2 regions of the Jonquetella sp. BV3C21 genome follow, and region 1 is predicted to be linked to the other one. Evidence: riboswitches for the same ligand, from Rfam matches in the RefSeq annotation. Region 1 holds a riboswitch; the other holds the start of a gene.
What was found. A riboswitch is a leader RNA that binds a small molecule or an ion and turns the genes downstream of it on or off. The one in region 1 is predicted to bind cobalamin.
Positions count from the first base shown of each region.

Region 2: linked by a shared signal. The riboswitch ahead of HMPREF1249_RS00680 (sirohydrochlorin cobaltochelatase) and the one ahead of HMPREF1249_RS02665 (hypothetical protein) in region 1 are both predicted to bind cobalamin.

Region 1 is NZ_AWWC01000008.1:168,241-175,537, reverse strand. It holds gene HMPREF1249_RS02685 (creatininase family protein) at 1-751, opposite strand, end outside; gene HMPREF1249_RS02680 (peptide ABC transporter substrate-binding protein) at 859-2,457, shown strand; gene HMPREF1249_RS02675 (DUF255 domain-containing protein) at 2,556-4,256, opposite strand; gene HMPREF1249_RS02670 (HAD family hydrolase) at 4,253-4,885, opposite strand; cobalamin riboswitch at 5,005-5,165, shown strand; gene HMPREF1249_RS02665 (hypothetical protein) at 5,296-5,619, shown strand; gene HMPREF1249_RS02660 (dipeptidase) at 5,836-7,297, opposite strand, start outside.
Region 2 is NZ_AWWC01000003.1:52,150-59,446, forward strand. It holds gene rlmN (23S rRNA (adenine(2503)-C(2))-methyltransferase RlmN) at 1-636, opposite strand, end outside; tRNA gene HMPREF1249_RS00650 (tRNA-Gly) at 780-854, opposite strand; tRNA gene HMPREF1249_RS00655 (tRNA-Asp) at 856-932, opposite strand; gene HMPREF1249_RS00660 (YitT family protein) at 1,089-1,973, shown strand; gene HMPREF1249_RS00665 (hypothetical protein) at 2,063-2,944, shown strand; gene HMPREF1249_RS00670 (Hsp70 family protein) at 2,941-4,893, shown strand; gene HMPREF1249_RS00675 (cob(I)yrinic acid a,c-diamide adenosyltransferase) at 4,890-5,402, shown strand; cobalamin riboswitch at 5,432-5,611, shown strand; gene HMPREF1249_RS00680 (sirohydrochlorin cobaltochelatase) at 5,724-6,521, shown strand; gene HMPREF1249_RS00685 (precorrin-2 C(20)-methyltransferase) at 6,552-7,238, shown strand; gene HMPREF1249_RS00690 (precorrin-8X methylmutase) at 7,271-7,297, shown strand, end outside.

The DNA of each region.
Region 1 (7,297 bases):
ACTCGTCCACGAAGTCAATGCAGTAGGCCGTCACGCCCTCAAAAATCTCTTTGCCCCACTGGGGATCGGCCTTCGCGCAGCTGTCATCGCCGCCGCCGAACGTGCCGGTCGCCGTGTAGGCGTCGGCCTTGCGGACGATCCGAACCGTCGCGCCCTTGAACGTCGTCGCCTCGCCGTAGGTGCTCTTGAGGGCGTCAGACAGGTGGACGATTTTTTCAGGGACAAAGTTCTTTTTCTTGTTCACCCAGTCGGGCCGAACTGCCATGCTGACCGCCGCTTCTTGGCCGCCGCCGTGGCCGCCGCCCCATTCGGGCTTCAGTTCCCGGGCAACCTTCCACCAGTCCAACATCGCGCCCAGTCCGCCAAGGTCCCATGCCTTTGCGCAGGCCCGCTCCATCGGCAGGGTGTTGCCGCCGTGTCCGTTCAGGAAGATAAACCGTTTAACGCCGTGCCGTGACAGGTCGCGGACGACGCTTGTCAGAATCGTCGCCAGCGCCTCGTCCCCGATGTCGATCGAGCCGGCGAACGACTCAAAGCTGGGGCAGACGCCGTAGGGAATCGTCGGCAGAAGGACGACTTTGTCTGGAAATTGAGCTTCTACTCTTCTGGCCATTTCGTGAGGGATGATGAAGTCGGTCCCTAATGGGCCTATCGAACCGTGCTGTTCCGTGCTCCCGAGAGGCTGGAGGGCGACAAGGTCGTCCTTCGCCGCTTCCTGAAACTCGTGCCAAGTCATGGCAGGCAAATACATGCGAACCCCTCCTCTATCCCGGGTTATCTCACCCGCTGTGTTCTGTGCTATTATATCATTACTTCATTGTCTCACATCACCACAAATTACATGGAGGGGAGATACTCATGAGAAGAACGAGACTATGGGGAGTTCTGTTTGCGGCGATCCTCTGCGCTCTGCCGTCGGTTGCACTGGCTGAAATGAAGGTGACGTACAACCTAGGCGTCGAGCCGCGCACAGTTGACCCGGCGAGGGCAAACGCCAATGACCAGCAGATCGTCATCTTCAACACCTACGAAGGCCTTGTCCGCCCGGACCAAGGCGGCGAGATGCAGCCCGGCGCAGCCGAGAAGTGGGAAGTTTCCGATGACCAGCTGACTTGGACTTTCCACTTGAGAGAAGGACTCAAGTGGTCCGACGGCAAGCCCCTGACTGCCGGCGACTTCCGCTACGGATTCATCCGCGCCATGTCCGCTGACACAGCCTGTCCGTACGCCACAACAACGTTCTTCATCAAAAACGCAGAAAAACTCTTCAAGGGCAAATGCTCTCCCGATGAGGTGGGCATCGAGGCGCCTGATGACCGGACCCTTGTGCTTCACCTGGAGTACCCGTCGCCGTTGATTCTCAACTACCTGTCGTTCATCACCTTCATGCCGTCCCGTCAGGACATCGTCGAGAAGGACCCGACCGGCTGGACGAGCGCCATGCCGATCGTCTCGAACGGACCGTTCTACGTCAGCGAGTGGCGCCACAACAGCCAGATGACGCTGAAGAAGAACCCCAACTACTGGGACGCGGCGGACGTGAAGCTGGATGAGCTGCGCTTCCTGATGATCGTCGACACCAACACGGCCCTGACGGCTTTCAAGGCCGGCGACGTGGACCTGCTTTCCACCCTGCCGGCGATGATGACTCCGTCGCTGCTGGCTTCCGGCGAGGCCAAGACCCTGCCGTCGCTGGGAACGTACTTCGTCATCTTCAACACAAAACAGGAGCCGTTCAATAACCCGAAGGTCCGTCGCGCGTTCGCTCTGGCCCTCGACCGCAAGACGTTGGTCGAGAAGGTCACCCAAGGCGGTCAGCGGCCAGCTGTAGCCTTTATTTCCGACGGCATTCCCGGCGCAGACCCAAAGGGCGCCGATTTCCGCGGAGAGGATCCGACCAAGTACCTGCCCGTCTCGGCTGACGCCGACCAGGCCAAGAAGCTCCTCGCCGAGGCAGGGTACCCGGACGGAAAGGGCTTCCCGCATGTCACGTTCATGTACAACACCAACCCGCTCAACAAGAGCTTGGCCGAGGCTTTCCAAGCCATGTGGAAGAAGAACCTGGGCATCGACGTGGAGCTGCAGAACCAAGAGTGGAAAGTCTACTTGGAGACGACCCACTCTCACCACTTCCAGATGGGACGCATGGCGTGGACGCCTGACTTCAACGACCCGACTGACATGATGGAACTCTGGACGACCCAGAACTACGAGAACACCCCGGCATGGAGCAACGCCGAGTACGACAAGGCGATGAGCGCCGCCCGGGGCGAGATGAACCGGGCAAAGCGCTTCAGTCTGCTCCACGAGGCGGAAAAGGTCCTGATGGACGAGCTGCCGATTTCGCCGGTGTACTTCTACTCGATCAACTACATGCTGAAAGACTACGTCAAGGGCGTGTACCTGTCCCCGCTGGCTTGGATCCTGTTCCGGGACGCGTACGTGGTCGAACATTAACCCCCAAAGGTACTTGCACAAAAAGCAGGTGGGCTCTCGTCACGAGAACCCGCCTGCTTTTACGTTTGATGCCGTCCTTTTATCGGACCGAATGCCAGTTACTCCCCTTTCCTGCCCTCGGCACGAGACAGCCCCTCGCCGATCAGAAACGCCCAGTTTCCCGGCGCGGCGCTCGCTTCCCCGCTGTAGCGGCGCAGGACCGCGTCGCCGACATCACCCCACTCGTCCCCACGCCCGCCGTCGGCCATTTTAAAGCAGCCACGGACGAACAGCCCCTGCGGGGACGGGCTGGACGAGTCGCCGACCTGCCAAATGCCCGGGAGCCTGTCGTCGAGCGCGGCGGCAACCATACCGGTCTCGTCGAAAAACAGCTCTTTTGCCTGGACCATCAGCTCAGCGGCCCAATCGCCCCACTCGGCCAGCCCCGCTGACGCTAAATCAAAGGCAGCCAGGGCGCAGGAACAGTAATCAGCGGCCGTTCCGCTTCCAACTGGCAGACCGTCGCAGAGCCCGTGGGACAGCTCACCGTCCCAGACGGCCGACTTGAGGGCGCTCATCAGTTCCCGAGCTGAAACAACGCTCTCGGCGCCGCTGCGGCACAGGGCAGCAGCGAAAAGCGCCGACGGTGACGTCAAAGTCCAACGGCTGACCGGCGGTTCCTCGGCGGGCTTCAGCCTGTTCAGACCGTCGGCGATGGCGCGGGCCAGTTCTTCGGCTGTGAGCCCGTGGCGTTCCGCCACCTCGCCCGGGTCGGTCAGGGTAGGCACGGACCCGCCGGTCCTGCGGCCGGTCACCGGGTCGCTGTACCAGCCTTCCGCTGAGACCGACAGACCATCGCACACCGCTTCCCCTCTGTCGGCCAGAAGACTGCAGACTTGAGCTCTCTCCAGCAGGTACTTGCTCCAGCCGCCGCGGCTGTCAAAGAGCACTCGGCCGGCTCGAGGGAGCGAGCCGCGGATCAGGTTTTGTCCGCCCAGTACGGCGTTTTTCGCGACGCTGGCCCCGAGCGAGCTTTCTTGTTCCACCGCCAGAGTCAACGACGCCTGAAGGTCAAGCGGCGCGCCGAGACGAGGCGTCAGGAACTGGCGATCTAAGCTGTAGGCGTGAAAGCCGCCCCAGAACCGATCGTTGAGCCCGCCGGTCAGCAGGGCCAGCAGCGTCCTGTCGGCCAGCTTCCGAAACGCCGGATCCCGCAGGGCCAAGCGCAGCCGCCAAGGCCACGGGAACTTATGCTCCGTTCCCCAACCGCCGAACTCCTCGTCAGCGTCCTCACTCACGGCTCGGCTGACCAACTCATTCCAGTCGGCTGGCTCGGAAGAAGCCGGCAGCGGCGCTAAGGCCCGCTTCCAGTTCGCCCAGTTTGCCAGCCCGGCCGACTCGACTTCGGCCCGCTTCATCAACCAAAGCCACTTGATTCGGGGCAGGTAGTCGGCCAACTTGGCGCCCTTGCGAGGCGGCAGCCACGAGGTGGCGAAAATCGGCCGCAGTTCGGGCGTCAAAATGAGAATCAGCGGCCACCCGGGCGCGTCAAAGAGCCGGCAGAGGGCTTGACCTGCCAGAGCAAGGGCGGGATAGGCGTTCGCGTCGGCAAAGACGGGAATGAAATCTTTTGCCAGCATACCGGCAACCTCGGAGCCGGCTAGGACGTCGGCTTCGGCCCAGCTCCACGGGCTGGTCTCGTCGTGAACGAGGACGAACAGCGGGACGTTTTTAGCCCGCGCCTCGTCCAGAGCTTGGTCGTCGAAGGCCCGCCACGAGACGGCGCGGCCGAACTCTTCCGGAACTGAGCAGCCGGTCATTCCAGCCCCGCCAACAGATCCGGCAGTTCGACGACGGAAGAAAGCACGTGCCGAGCCCCGGCCTTCTGCAAATCGGCGGCCGAGTGGTTGCCAGTCGTGACGCCGATGGGCATGCACCCGGCGTTCGCCGCCGCGATCATGTCGATGTCTGTGTCGCCCACGTAGGCCGAGCTCTGGGGATCGACGCCCAAAAGCCGAAAGGCCTCCGAGATGATGGCCCCTGACGGCTTGGACGGCAGCGTCCTGATTCCCACGATCACCGAGCAGACGGCACCCACGCCGGAAGCGTTGACGACGTCGTCGGGCGACAGGCGGTTTGTGGCCACCGCCACGCCGATTCCGCGGCTCTTTAGGGTTTTGAGCGTCTCAATGACGCCCGGCAGAGGAACGACGCCTTGGTAGTGCTGGGCGGCAAAGATCTCCCGATACCGTTCGACCCAACCGTCGCCCAAACGCCCCCAGAACCCGGCCATGGCGTCTTTGAGAGAATAGCCGATCGTCGCCTTCACCTCGTCGAGCGACGGCTTTCTCAGCCCCAGTTCGTCCGCCAAGGCGCAGATGGTCGCCCAAATGCCTTGACTGCTGTCCACCAGCGTCAAATCAAAATCAAAGGCCACAGCCTCAATCACGCCAACACACCCTTTCCCAATCAAAGAAGCGGCTTCGCTTTTGGAATTATACCCCACATCTCACGTACTTTTTGTCCTCAGCATTGACAAGTTGAGGGAATCAGAGTACCTTAACACAGTAATGTTAAACGTCTTGAGGAGCGGGGAATCCGGTTTGAATCCGGAGCGGAGCCGCCACTGTGAACCTGACGACGGGATAAAAGCCACGGCAGTCACCTGCCCGGAAGGCGTCCCGCCGGTTGAAGGAAGCCAGGATACCCACCACAAGATGAGACACACGACCGCCCGCGGGATTTCGGGAGTCCGGTGACAAGCCGCTGTAAAGCGGTCAGTTACTCGTGTTCCGCGGGAAGAGCTGAGGCTCTTCCCGCTTTTTTTGGGACACGACAAATTCAAAGGGGGTTTCCTAAATGTCGTTGGTGAACGTGTTGGAGACGGTTATGTTGATCTGTTTTGGCTGCGCCTGGCCCCTGTCCATTTACAAGAGCTGGACGTCCCGAACGGTCGGCGGCAAGAGCCTGATGTTCCTCATCGTCATCCTTGTGGGTTACGCGGCTGGCATTTCCAAGTGTCTGATGGATCCGGCCGGATACAGCGTCGCCGTCTTGACCATGTACGCGGTGAACATCATCATGGTGACCATTGACCTCGTCCTGTTCTTCCGCAACCGCCGGTTCGACCAGAAACGGCTCGCCGTCGCCGAAGAGCTTTTCGACGAAACTGACAACCTTTGAGAACTTCGGAGCGTCCGCGCTCCGGTTCAACCTTTGAATTCTTCCGCTCCGGTTCCCCCCTAAGAAATCGACGCGTTCACGCATTGCGGAAGATTCATGCTCCAGCGCAGGCCGTTCCCTTCAGCAAGGAACGGCCTGCGCTTTTTCTCACGAAAAATCAGCGGCCTGCCTTGAATAGGCAGGCCGCTGATTCGTTTTTGTGGATCGTGCGTCCCGTTACTTGCCGGGCCTCCACGTCGAGCCGAACCCGACTTCCCGCAGGTAGTCGATCGGGTAGCCCAAGTTCTCTTGGCTCACGCCTTCGGTGACTTTCATGCCGCTGTGATACTGGCCGACCAGCTGCCAGCAGAGAGCCCACCACCGGCGCGACAGGTCGCTCAGACAGGTCGAGCTGTAGCCGGTAAGGAACGTCCGCGCCGACTCAACGCTCGTCTCCGCAATTTCGGCCGCCAGACGCTCTAGGCCGGGCTGAGCGTCAAAGTACGACTGCTCGAGCTTCTGCCGAGCCTCAGTGATCTCCTTAAACATCGCATCCCACCGCAGGCACGCCCAGTTGCGGGCGAACTCAAACGCCCACCACGCGCTGTTCGGGTCAAACCGGTCTCTTGCGCCCCGGGACCACTCCTCCGGCAGGGATGTGGCGCCGCAGTAAATCGGCGCGTAGACGGTCGTGTCCGTCGCCCCAAGGCCCAGCCACAGGAGGGCCTTCAGCGGCTCGGGCAGCCAAGCCCGGCACTGAGCCACGAAACTGTACGAACAGCGGAAAATCGAAATCGGTCGCTCCCAATCGAGGCCTTTCAGGTCGTCGGGCAGGGCCTTCTGCTCCACCGTCCAACGGCTCGGGTTGCCAAACGGCCCGGCGGCCGGACCTTTGGTTAGGTCGTAGGGCGTCCCTTCCATGTGGTCCCCGTAGAGCTTCATCAGGTCCTGAACCGTCAGCTTAGCATCCGGCTTGACGAAAATAGGATAGGCAACCGCGTCGTTTTGTACCGGCCAGTTGCCCGACGGGCTGAGAATGCTCATCGCTCTCCACTCCCGCCGAGCCGAGTAGGCCTTCGGGCTGTCGGCCGGCCGGGGATCAAATGTCTTCGCAAAGCTGAACGGCTCTCTGCCGTCCCACCAGCCCTTTTCTTTCGCGTAGTCGGTCAGTCCGGAAGACGTCATGACGTTGGAGCTGTCGGAGAAGTCCACCGCGCCGATCCGCGCCCGGTTCGCGCCGACGAAGTACGCGTCGTCGGGCATCCGAACGGCCACCCAGTGAGCGCCGCTTCTGCCGCTTTCCGGCGTCCAGTCTGCGCCAGGCCCGGCGATCTCAAAAATCCAGACTTCCTGTCCGTCGCCGACGATCAGCCCTTCGCCGATGTCCCGGTACCCCCACCGCTCGGCCAGCTCGCCCATGACCTTGACGGCTTCCCGGGCCGTGCTGGCCCGCTGAAGGCCCAGCGCCTGCAGGTTGGCGATGTGCATCATTCCGGCCTTGCAGACCGCGTTCTCCCGGCCCACCCACGTGTGCTCGCCGATGACGACGCCCTTTTCGTTCATGAACGGGTACCCGACGTGAAAATATCCCCACGTCCGCTTGGCCTGAGGAATTTCTCCGAACTTCTCGTACGGCACCCCGGGCCGGGTTTGAATGCACGGGTCTCCCCAAATTTCCGTCGTCTGACCGGCCTCGAAC
Region 2 (7,297 bases), on a different contig from region 1:
GTAAACGCCCAGCCCGCTGTCGGCAAGTTTCCTGATGCCGTCGGCGACGCCGGCTGTTGAAATGGTAACGTGCCGCACTCCCATGCCGCGCATTTTGGGCTCCAGCAGGCAGCGAATCGCCCGTTCGACGTTGACGAAGTTGAGCAGCGGCTCCCCCATGCCCATGAACACCACGTTGCCGATCGGTTTGCCCAAGTCGGCTTCCATGGCTAAGAAGTGCCCGACGATTTCTCCAGCCGTCATGTTGCGCTCAAAGCCGTCTCGTCCGGTGGCGCAGAAGGCGCACTTCAGGGGGCAGCCGACCTGGCTGGACAGACAGGCGGTCAGGTGGTTGCCGTGATCCATCAGCACCGACTCGACCCGCGCGCCGTCTGACAGCTCCCACAGGTATTTTTTCGTCCCGTCGGCGGAAATCTGACGTTCCACCAGAACCGGCGGGACGATCGAAACCCGTTCGGCCAGCGCCGCGCGCAGGTCCTTTGACAGGTTCGTCATGCCGTTCCAGTCGAAAACTTTTTTCTGGTAAATCCACTGGCAGATCTGGTCGGCCACAAATTTTTTGGCGCCGAACTGCTCCTGAATCAGAGTCAGCCACTCGTCGTAGCTGAGCTCAAGCCCCTGAATGCGGTCGCTCATCGTCTTATCCTCCCGACGCGCCGGCTTCCCCCGGCTAGCGCCCTCTTTCGTTATTGTACACCGCCGCGCTGTCTCATAATTGTTCGACGGCCGTTCTTCGACATAAAAAACCCGCTGCCGTCCGGCAGCGGGAAGGGAACGAATGGAGCGGAAGACGGGATTTGAACCCGCGACCCCGACCTTGGCAAGGTCGTGCTCTACCCCTGAGCTACTTCCGCGTGGCGGGGCTGACGAGACTCGAACTCGCGACCTTCGGCGTGACAGGCCGACGCTCTAACCAACTGAGCTACAACCCCAATTTACGAACAGAAACTATATCAGATTCTCAGCCGTCTGACAAGAGGGGCTTTGTAACCTGTACAGGCCAGATTTGGCAGAGTATGATAAAAATAATATTATACGCTGAATACGGCTGGCCGCTGCCTGCCGAGACGGGAGTGGTTTTTTTGAACGTGTTTCAACGCGTGGCGCAGGGATGGCCCAACGAGACGCTGAAGGAAGAACTTCGGACGTTCTTCATCGTCACGTTCGGCAGCCTTCTTTTTGCCCTGTCAGTGACGTTTTTTGTGGTTCCCGCGAAGCTGCCGAGTACAGGCGTCACCGGGATTGCCCTGTTTTTAAAATATCGGTGGGGCTGGTCGCTCGGACTCACGACGGCGCTGATGAACTTGGCGCTCTTTGCCTACGCGTGGAAGGCTCTTTCCAAGCGTTTTCTCTTTTGGTCTGTGTACGCGACGCTGCTCATCTCCGTTTCATTTGAGCTGACGGCGCTGATTCCGCCGCTGGCCATCGACGACCCGATGCTTCTCGTGCTCACCGCCGGGGTCACTCAGGGCATGGCGTTCGCCATGGTGTTTTCGACCGGCGCGTCCACCGGCGGGATGGATATCGTGACTGTGGCGGTCAAGCGGAAAACCGGCATAGAAGTGGGCAGCATTTCCATGATCATCAACATAGCCATTTTAGGGCTGTTCATCTTCGAAGTGCCGATACAGAAGGTCCTGTACGGTCTGGTGATGGTCTATGTGTCCTCTCAGGTGACCAACTCGGACCTTCGGGCGTTCGGCGTCCGCAAGGAGGCCATGATCGTCACGCAGCACGTGGAAATGGTGCGGAAATACATCGTTGAGACCATGCACCGAGGCGTGACGATTTTCGAGGGCAAGGGCGGCTTTGACGGCCGGCCTCGGGCCGTCATGATCAGCTTGCTGTCCAACCGTCAGGCGTTTGCCCTCAAGCAGTTCCTCAAACAGAACGACCCGACGGCGTTCATGAGGCTGTCAGAAGCTGCCGAAGTCCTAGGGACCGGATTCAGGTCTTGGAGAAGCGATATATAGCGGGCCGCAGTCCGGCACGAACTGGAGGCGACGGGGCGGCGGAAGTCTGACCTTCCGCCGCCCTTCCTGTCAAGTGAGGAGCGATGAATATGGTAGAACTGCCCGATCTGAATATTGAAGAGCTGGCCCGTCAGGCCCTTCAGGAGTCGCCGGACGGGAACGGCCGGCTGCGGGCCGCGTGGCGGGCCTGTCGGGCTGAGGTGATGGGCCGTCTCCAAGATCCGGCCCAGCGGGGCGCCATGGCGCGGGGGCTCCGGGCCGTCGATCCGGGCGAAGACCGAGTGATCGGCGGCATCTCTCCAATCGGCGGCGCGCTGTCGGCTGTTTTGGGCAGCATGGCGTTTCGGGGCGGGCTCTCCGTCGTGGGGCGGGTAATCGGCGCCGACTTGTCGATTCTCGCCGTGCCGGCAGCCGTTTTAGGAGGCGCGTTCGGCACGTGGGTTTGTCTGGCTCACGCCGAGGGAAGCCGCAAATCAATCAAAGCCGCGGCCGCGCTCAGCGCCGCGTCGGTTGTCCTGCCGTGGCGGGGCCGGCTGATGAGGGCGGCTTTTGCGGCCTTCAGCGGCGCTCGGCTCTGGGTCACTCGCCCGATGGTTCGGTTCGACGAGGAAGACGCGGTTCAGCGAATTTGTCTGGCAATCCGCGCTGAGCTGACAGCGATCATGAGCGCTGAACTGGCGGGCGTTTTCCAGACCATACCGGGGAAGTTGACGTCGTCGATTCGGGACCTGAGCCGGAGTTCCTCTCAGGACCGGGACGCGGCGGTCGGCGCGCTGCTTGACGCCGCGCGGAGCGAGGGCGTTCAAGGGCTCGACGGTCCGAAAACGTTCTGCTGGGAAGCGGGGAGCGAAGATCTGTACGAGACGTTCGGACTGGTTGAGCCGGGCGATTGGGTCAAAGAGGAGCGTCCGCCCGAAACGGAGCCGTCCGGCGCCGTTCGCCGCGGGCTGGTGAGGAAGGTGAAACGATGACGCGGGGCGTGCTGGCAGTCGATTTAGGCACGAGCAACACGTACATCAGCAAGTGTCCGGACAGCGAGCTGAGCCCGTCCGCGGTGGAGCTGTGGGGCGAGCGGGGTAGCTTGGACACGGCGATTTTGTACCGGCCCGGCGAAGATCCGGTCATCGGTGAGGCCGCCACGTTCGGCTGGGCCGAGGCGTCGCCTCTCCAACGAAAGCGCTGGGAACTTCACAGCCGGTTCAAGCCCGAGCTCGACCGAAGCGCCGACGTGAAAAAATGGGCGGTCGATTTCCTGAAAGGCTTGTTGAGCGGCGGTCGGAAGCGGCACTTGGACATTGACCCGGAGGGGCGGCAGGTCTTTTTCGGCTTTCCCTGTCAGGCGTCGGAGAGCTGGCGCGGCGAGCTGAGAGACGTCGCCAGAAGCGCTGGATTTGGCGAGATCACGCTGCTTGAAGAGCCGCTGGCCGCGCTGGCCGAGGCTTTGGCCGCCGGCGCCTTGAGCCCGTCAGAGGTGCGGAGAAACGTGCTGGTCGTCGACTTCGGCGGCGGCACGTGCGACATGGCGTCGGTCTGCGGCCTGCAGGTGAAGAAGGCGTGGGGGGACTGGCTTTTAGGCGGCCGGCTGTTCGACGACCTGTTCTTCAGCTTGCTGGCCGAGCGGACGGAAGGCGCGTTCGAGCGGTGGGAAGCCGGCGGCGCGTTCGAGTTCGTCCGGCTGTACTGGAGCAAAATCCTGAAAGAGCGGTTCTCTGCCGCGATGGCCGACGACAGGACCAGACGGTGGAGCGGCTCGGCCGGCGAGTACGGGGCGATCCCGTCGCTCGACTGGGACGAGTTTATCGGCCGGTGCCGTCGGTTTACCGCTTCCGGGCCACTTGTTGGGGATGTGCCCGGTTGTCCTGGGAGCGCCGGCGAGTGCGACTTGATCGGCCGGTTTGAAGCGCTGCTCGACGGCGCCGACGAGCCGGAACTGGTGCTCCTTTCGGGCGGTTCCAGCCAGTGGCCGTTCGTGGACGACGCTGTGCGAGTTCGCTTCCCGAGCGCTCGAGTGCTGCGCAGCGATCGGCCCGGCGGGGCCGTCGCCCGCGGGCTGTCCCTGCTTCCGGCCCTCACAGCCCGGCACGAGTCGAGCCGCCGTCAGCTTACCGCCGGATCGGCGGCCTTCGTCAGCCGCACCCTTCGCGGCCCGCTGGCGCAGGTTCGGCAGGAGGCGTCTCATCAGCTGGGAGCCAGCCTGTCCGGTCTGATGATCCGCGAAGCGGTCCGTCCGGCGGTCGAAGAGTACCGAACGGAAGGCGGACCGCTGGCGGAGCTTGAGAAAAAACTGAACGATCGGGTGGAGGGCCTCCGCGGGCAGGCCGACGAAATGGCCCACGCGGCGCTGGGCCGATGGACCGGCGAGGCGGCCAACGTGCTGTCGCTGCTCCTCAAAGAGTGGTTCGCCGAAAACGGCGTCGTCTCGTCGCCCCGACTTGACAAGCCGATCGACTTGGGCGGGGCAGGCGCCGGGGCGGGGCTCCAGTCTCTGGCCGGCAAGTTAGTTCAGCAGGCTCTGTCGCCGCTGTCAAAGTTCGGCACTCTGGCCGTCTCGGCCTTGGGCGCCCTCTTGGGCGGGACTGCCGCCGCGCTCTCGACGGCTGTCGGACCGGCCGGCTGGGCGGTCGGCGGCCTGTTGGCCCTCGGCGGGTGTCTCGCCGGACGTCCGGCCATGGAGCGGTGGATGTCGTCGCTTGACCTGCCGAAGGCCGCGGCCGGGTACCTGCTTTCTGAGGCCCGGGTGAACCGAATGATCGGCCGGCTCCGGGAGCAGGCGGCAGGAGAAATTGACCAAAAACTTTCGGACGCGTGGGCCGCCGGGCTCGACGAGTTTGAAACGCTCGTCAAGCAGGCCGTGGCGTCTGAAATCGCCGGCCTTGACGCGTTCTGCCAGCTCGGTAGGAGGGAGGAAACGACCAAGTGACGCAGGGACTTGTCCAGATTTACACCGGCGACGGCAAAGGCAAGACGACCGCCGCCCTCGGACTGGCCGTTCGGGCGCTTGGCCGAGGCTGGCCGGTGCGGATCATTCAGTTCCTCAAAGGGGTGCGGGCCGGCGAGCACGCCGCGTTCGAGCGGCTTGGCGTTCCCATATCCTTTGTCCCGTCCGACGTCCCGCCGTGGGAAGCTCGCCGGGAGGATCTGGTCGCCTCCTGTGCCAACCAGCTGGCTCAGGCTCGAAAAGCTTTGGCCGAGATGGACCGCGGGCTCGTGGTGCTCGACGAGATCATCGGCGCGTTGAACAAAGAGTACGTGACCCGCTCGGACGTCGAAGCTCTGCTGGCGGCCCGACCGTCAGGCGTCGAACTGGTGATGACCGGACGGGACGCGCCCGACTGGCTCATTGACCGGGCCGGATTGGTCACCCGAATGACGTTGGTTCGCCACCCGTTTTCTCAGGGAGTGCCGGCCCGGGAGGGCATAGAGTTCTAGCTTGACGCTCCTCTGGGGGGATGGGACAATAAAAAGAGAATTTGCAGGATAAAACGCTTCGGGAGCAGTTGGGAAGCCGGTGTAAGTCCGGCGCTGCCCCGCATCTGTGAGCGGGACGACTCCGCAGAGGCCACTGCCGAACGCTCGGCGGGAAGGCGCGGACGAGGACGACCGCCAGCCAGAAGATCGGCCCGGAGCACAGGAGCGCCACCGGCGAGGGATACGGGTGACGGCTTTCGACGCGGCAGCGCCGCGGCGAGCGGGTAGCCTGCCCGCCTGCCGCGGCGTTTTGACGTCAAACGACAGCGGAGGGAACGAACCATGGGAGACAAAGCGCTGCTGGTTGTTTTTTTCGGGACGTCTGTGCACGAGGCGCAGAGCGCCCTTCGCCGCTTCTCCGACGCGGCCAAGAAGTCGGCCGGCGAGGGTTGGAAGGCCGCGGAAGCCTGCACGTCCAACATCATTCGCCGGAAGCTGAAAAAAGAAGGCCTGTCGATTCCCACGCCGCTGGAAGCTCTGGCTCTCCTTCAGGACGAGGGATACAAGCAGGTGTTCGTTCAGCCCGGCCATGTCATTCCCGGCGCCGAGTACGACGACCTGCGAAGCGTCGTCGAGTCGCTGGGGGCGGTACGGGGCAAGTACGGCTTCAAGAAGCTGGGGCTGGGCCGCGCCCTTCTGATGAACGAAAAAGACTGTTCTGACGTCGCCGAGATTATTGGGCGCGTCTGGGAGAAGCGGCTTGCCGCTGACGAGGCATTGATCCTCATGGGACACGGCTCGTCCCACTTGGCCAACGCCCTCTACAGTCAGGTTCAGACCTGCCTGTCCCGCCTGTCGGGCCGGCTGTTCATCGGGGCGGTCGAGGGCTCGCCGACGCTGGACGACGTGCTCGCTCGGCTGAGCGAAAAAGGCTTGAAGAAAGCCGCTCTCGTCCCCTTCATGGTCTCGGCGGGCGACCACGCGCGAAACGACATGGCCGGCCCGGGCGCCAAGTCGTGGAAAAGTGTCCTGCAGGCTCAGGGAATTGAAACGCGGGCGTTCCTTGAAGGGTTCGGGGACACGGAAGAGTTCCTGAACTACTTCGGCGGCCGTGTGGCTCAGGACATCGAACGGTTTTAGGCGAACCAGCGGAGTCTCAGGAGGGAAAAGATGAATTTTTACGTGGTGGGCGTCGGCCCCGGCGACCCAGATCTGATCACGCTGGCGGCGCTTCGAACTCTTCGGGAAGCCGGGCTGATAGTCGTTCCCCTGTCCGCTCCCGGCAAGGAGAGCGAGGCCGAGCGGATCGTCCGGCGTCACCTGCCGGACGCGCCGATCCTTCAAATCGTCTTCCCGATGGTCCGGGACGAGGCCCGGCGTGACGCGGAGCTTCGAGCCCAACTGGAAACATGCCGAGGCCGCTGGAAGAGCGTCCCGTCGGTCGTTATGCCGGTCATCGGCGACTCGGCGCTGTACGCGACCGCGTTTTGGCTGGCCAAGGCGTGGTCGCAGCTGACGGACGTTCAGCTTCAGCTCGTTCCCGGCGTGTCGGCCCACTCGCTGGCTTGCTGTCTGACCGGCCAGTTTCTGGCCATGGGCGACGACGTTTTCTCGGTCATCCCCGGCACGGCGGCGGAAGAGCGGATAACCGAAGCCCTGCGGGCTTGTGACTGCGCCGCGCTGTACAAGCCCAGCGCGCTCAAAGGCCGGCTGAGGGAGATCGTGGCTTCCGCCGGGCCGTGGCGGCAGGTTATTCGGGTTGACCGAGCCGGCCTTGACGGCCAGAAAATCGTCTCCGGGCCGGAAGCCCTTGACGAGGCGTCGGAGTACCTGTCTACCCTGCTTTTGTGGCGGTAACCGCCCGAACCGGCGAGAAAGGGGGAGCGGCCGTGATTCAATTTTTGCCGCCTGACGCG